2 regions of the Dyella japonica A8 genome follow, and region 2 is predicted to be linked to the other one. Evidence: predicted binding sites of a transcription regulator. Region 2 holds the regulator's gene; the other holds the start of a gene.
What was found. Region 2 encodes sigma-54, which starts transcription at its own class of promoters, with help from an activator protein. Its sites were predicted from a motif close to TGGCACGNGCNTTGC; they were not measured.

Region 1 (2,203 bases), 1.1 Mb from region 2:
GGCGTGAAGCGATGGCTGCGGATGTAACCAAGCAGCCACTTCACCGCCACGAAGGCCACGATCGCCGACACCACGAAGCCGACGCCGAAGGCTGACCAGTCCTCATGCTGCACGCCGCCTTCCTTGAACACCTTCAGCAGTTCATAGCCCGTCGCCGCATACATGGTGGGAATGCCCACCAGGAAGGCGAACTCGGTCGCCGCGGCGCGGTTGCTGGTGCCGGCGAGCATGGCGGTGAAGATGGTGGCCGCCGAGCGCGAGGTGCCGGGGAAGATGCCCGCCACCATCTGCGCGATGCCGACCAGGATGGCCACGCGCCACGTCACCTGTGTGCGGTCCGGCTGGCGGGCGGCCAGGCGTTCGGCCGCGATCATCCAGATGCCGCCGATCACCAATGCCCATGCCACCGGCGTCACGGCCTCGGGCAGTTTGAAACCGAGCTTCACCGCGATGAAGCCGAGCACGGCGGTGATCATGAACGCCACGAACAGCTTGGCGAGATAGTCGCGGTTGGCTGGGTCGCGCCACTTCGTGAACAGCTGCCAGATGCGGCTCCAGTAGATGAAGGTGACCGCGAGGATCGCGCCCGCCTGGATGCCCACGTTGAAGAGGTCCGAACGCTCGCCCAGGCCGAACTTCTCGGCGATCAGCAGGTGGCCCGTGCTGGAAATGGGGAGGAATTCGGTGATGCCCTCGATGATGCCGAGCAGGATGACGTTGATGAGATCGCTCACGGAAACTCCGACGAATGGGGCCTTACCGGTTCCATACCGGTGCAAAGCGGCATAGCTTAAGGGACCGGGATGGCGTTTTCGGGGCGGGATGGACCAGATGCATCTTGTCTTTTGCGATCCGTCGTTCCGCTTTCGCCGGGATGATGCCTGTTCAGGCTTATTTGCACCTTAGTGGTGCACCATGGTGTTTCATTTCAGTGCAACACAGCCGTATCAGTATGTCCCTTGCAACCGTAACTTATTGAAACAGCAGGATCAAACCGCTTGGCACGCGCCTTGCTCAGACGCCTGTCGTTTTCCCACCTTTTTGCCCGCCGAGGTTGTCCATGTCGTCCGCCGTCCAGAAAGTGCTCGATCAGATCCAGGAACATGAAGTCGAATTCGTTGACTTCCGTTTTGCCGACATGCTCGGCAAGCACCACCACGTCACGTTCCCGGCCCACGCCATCGACGAGGGCACGTTCGAGGACGGCAAGATGTTCGACGGCTCGTCGATCGCCGGCTGGAAGGGCATCAACGAGTCCGACATGGTCCTGATGCCGGACCCGGACACGGCCTACATCGACCCGTTCAGCGCGCACACGCAGATGGTCATCCACTGCGACGTGCTCGAGCCGTCGACCATGCAGGCCTACGGCCGCGACCCGCGCTCCATCGCCAAGCGCGGCGAGGCGTTCCTGAAGTCCACCGGCATTGCCGATACCGCTTTCTTCGGTCCGGAGCCGGAATTCTTCATTTTCGACTCGGTCCGCTGGCAGAACGACATGGGCCGCGTGTTCTATGAAATCGGCTCCGAAGAAGCCGCATGGAGCTCGCGCTACAAGTACGACGACAACAACACCGGCCACCGTCCGGGCGTGAAGGGCGGCTACTTCCCGGTCAGCCCGGTCGACTCGCTGGGCGACCTGCGCGCCGACATGTGCAAGGTCCTGGAGTCGCTGGGCCAGGTGGTGGAAGTGCACCACCACGAAGTGGCCAATGCCGGCCAGTGCGAGATCGGCGTGAAGTTCAACACGCTGGTGAAGAAGGCCGACGAACTGATGACCATGAAGTACGTCATCAAGAACGTCGCCCACCAGAACGGCAAGACCGTCACCTTCATGCCCAAGCCCATCGTTGGCGACAACGGCAGCGGCATGCACGTGCACCAGTCGCTGGCGAAGGACGGCAACAACCTGTTCGCGGGCGACCTGTACGGCGGCCTGTCGCAGACGGCGCTGTGGTACATCGGCGGCATCTTCAAGCACGCCAAGGCCATCAACGCGTTCGCCAACTCCACCACCAACAGCTACAAGCGCCTGGTGCCGGGCTTTGAAGCCCCGGTGATGCTGGCCTACTCGGCCCGCAACCGTTCGGCCAGCTGCCGCATTCCGTACGTGTCGAGCCCGAAGGGCCGCCGCATCGAAGTGCGCTTCCCCGATCCGATGAACTCGGGCTACCTGGTGTTCACCGCGCTGATGATGGCCGGC
Region 2 (2,203 bases):
GACACACCTTTGAAAGCAGTAGTTTTTCGGATGGGTTTTCCGGCCTCCTCGCCAAGCAGGGAAAGTCACTATGCGCCTATGAGGTTTTCTTCGCGTTAGAAAGACCTTCACGCGCTCGACATGACAGCTTCCTTCCGATCGTCTCACTCATGAGTATGGGGACGCCTTTTTTGCCGCCAAGTTCCCGAGACGCTTTGCCACAGTGAATGGGCAGGCGCGTTCAGCCAGCGCGCTGGCGCTCGCTGGAGCTGGGAATACGCATGGCTTCGCGGTATTTGGCGACGGTGCGTCGGGCAACCTGAATGCCCTTGCGGTGCAGTTCCTCCGCGATGGCCTGGTCGGACAGCGGCTTGCGCGGGTCCTCGGCATCGACCAGCTTGCGCAGCATGGCCTGGATGGCGGTGGCCGAGGCGCTGCCACCGTCTTCGGTGGACACGCCGCTGGAGAAGAAGTGCTTGAGCTCGAACGTGCCCCGCGGCGTATGGATGTACTTGCGGGTAGTTACACGTGAAATCGTTGATTCGTGCATGCCCACTTCCTCGGCGACTTCGCGCAGCACCAGGGGGTGCATGGCTTCGGGGCCGTAGTCGAGGAAGGCGCTTTGCCGGCGCACGATGGCTTCGGCCACCTTGAGCAGCGTTTCCGCGCGCGATTCCAGGCTCTTGATGAGCCAGCGCGCTTCCTGCAGCTGGCCGCGCATCCAGCTCGCATCGGTGCCGCGTGCCTGGGCGATGAGCCCGCAGTAGTGCTGGTTGAGCCCGAGTCGCGGTTGGCAGTCCGGGTTGAGGCTGACGCGCCAGCGCCCGCCGTCCTTGCGCGCATAGACGTCAGGGGCGACGTATTCCACCGGCGTGACGTCGAGCGCCGCGCCGGGGCGCGGGTCGAGGCTTCGGATCAATACGGCGGCGGCGGCGGTGTCGTCTTCGTTCGCGCGCAGCTTGCGGGCCAGTCGCGCGATGTCGTTGCGCGCCAGCAGTTCCAGTTCCGCGTCCACGATGCGCAAGGCGAGTTCGCGCTGTGGCGTGTCCACTGCGAACTGTTCGAGCTGCACGCGAAGGCAATCGCGCAGATCCACGCTGGCCACGCCGGTGGGATCGAACCGTTGCAGCATGTGCCGCACGTACTCCACTTCCTCCTGCGTCGCCCGGATATCGGCGGGCAGGGCGGCGATGAGCGACTCCATGCTCTCGGTGAGATAGCCATCGGGATTGAGCGCGTCGATCAGCACTGCGGCGATGGTGCGGTCGCGCACGCTCATGTGCGTGAGGTTGAGCTGCCAGAGCAGGTGTTCCTGCAAGGTCTCCGGCGCGGCGTTCTGCGGTTCGAAACCGTCGTCGTCGGCGTTGCCATTGCCGCTGCGCGAGGAGGCGCCGCTGCCGTTGGAGAAGTCGACCGGATCGTCGCTGCCGCCGTCGGAGTCGGCGTCACCCCATTCGGGGGCTTCGGCGTCGTCGACGGTATCGCTGCTGCTGGTCGAGCTGGACGAACTGGCGACGGGAATGGACTCCATCGGCTCGCGTTCGTCGCCGTCGAGGTTTTCCGGGTTGTCGTCGGAAAACTCGAGCAGGGGATTGCTTTCGGCGATCTGACGGAGTTCCGCTTCAAGCTCAAGCTGCGACAGCTGCAGGAGGCGAATCGCCTGCTGCAACTGTGGAGTCAGCGTGAGCTGCTGATTGAGGCGAAACTGCAGTCCGGGTTTCATGCCAGGCGGTCGGGATGAATGTGAAGATCATCCTAACTCCTGGCCCCGGGGTCGGCCATAGGTCGAAGGCCGATTCGCGTACTACCTCAGGTTTAATCCCTGCGAGTTAGGCCGGTCGGCCCGGGTTACAGGCGGAATTCACGGCCCAGGTACACCTCGCGGACCTTTTCGTCGGCCAGGATGTGCGCCGGCGTGCCACGCGAAAGCACCTCGCCGTCGTTGAGGATGTACGCGCGGTCACAGATGCCCAGCGTCTCGCGCACGTTGTGGTCGGTGATGAGCACGCCGATGCCACGCTCCTTGAGGTGACGGACGATGCGCTGGATTTCGCCCACCGAAATGGGGTCGACGCCCGCGAACGGTTCGTCCAGCAGCATGTAGCGCGGGTGTGCGGCCAGTGCGCGGGCGATTTCCACGCGGCGGCGTTCGCCACCGGAAAGGCTGATGCCCTTCTGGTCGGCGATGTGCGAAATCTTCAGTTCGTCCAGCAGGCTTTCCAGC

Region 1: glnA (type I glutamate--ammonia ligase) is a predicted target of sigma-54. The motif match lies at 1,000-1,014, and genes of this name have one in related genera.

The regions. Positions count from the first base shown of each region.
Region 1 covers NZ_CP008884.1:721,394-723,596, reverse strand. Annotated here, with positions in the region: gene HY57_RS02945 (undecaprenyl-diphosphate phosphatase) at 1-734, opposite strand, end outside; gene glnA (type I glutamate--ammonia ligase) at 1,061-2,203, shown strand, end outside.
Region 2 covers NZ_CP008884.1:1,815,868-1,818,070, forward strand. Annotated here, with positions in the region: gene HY57_RS07430 (RNA polymerase factor sigma-54) at 221-1,702, opposite strand; gene lptB (LPS export ABC transporter ATP-binding protein) at 1,828-2,203, opposite strand, start outside.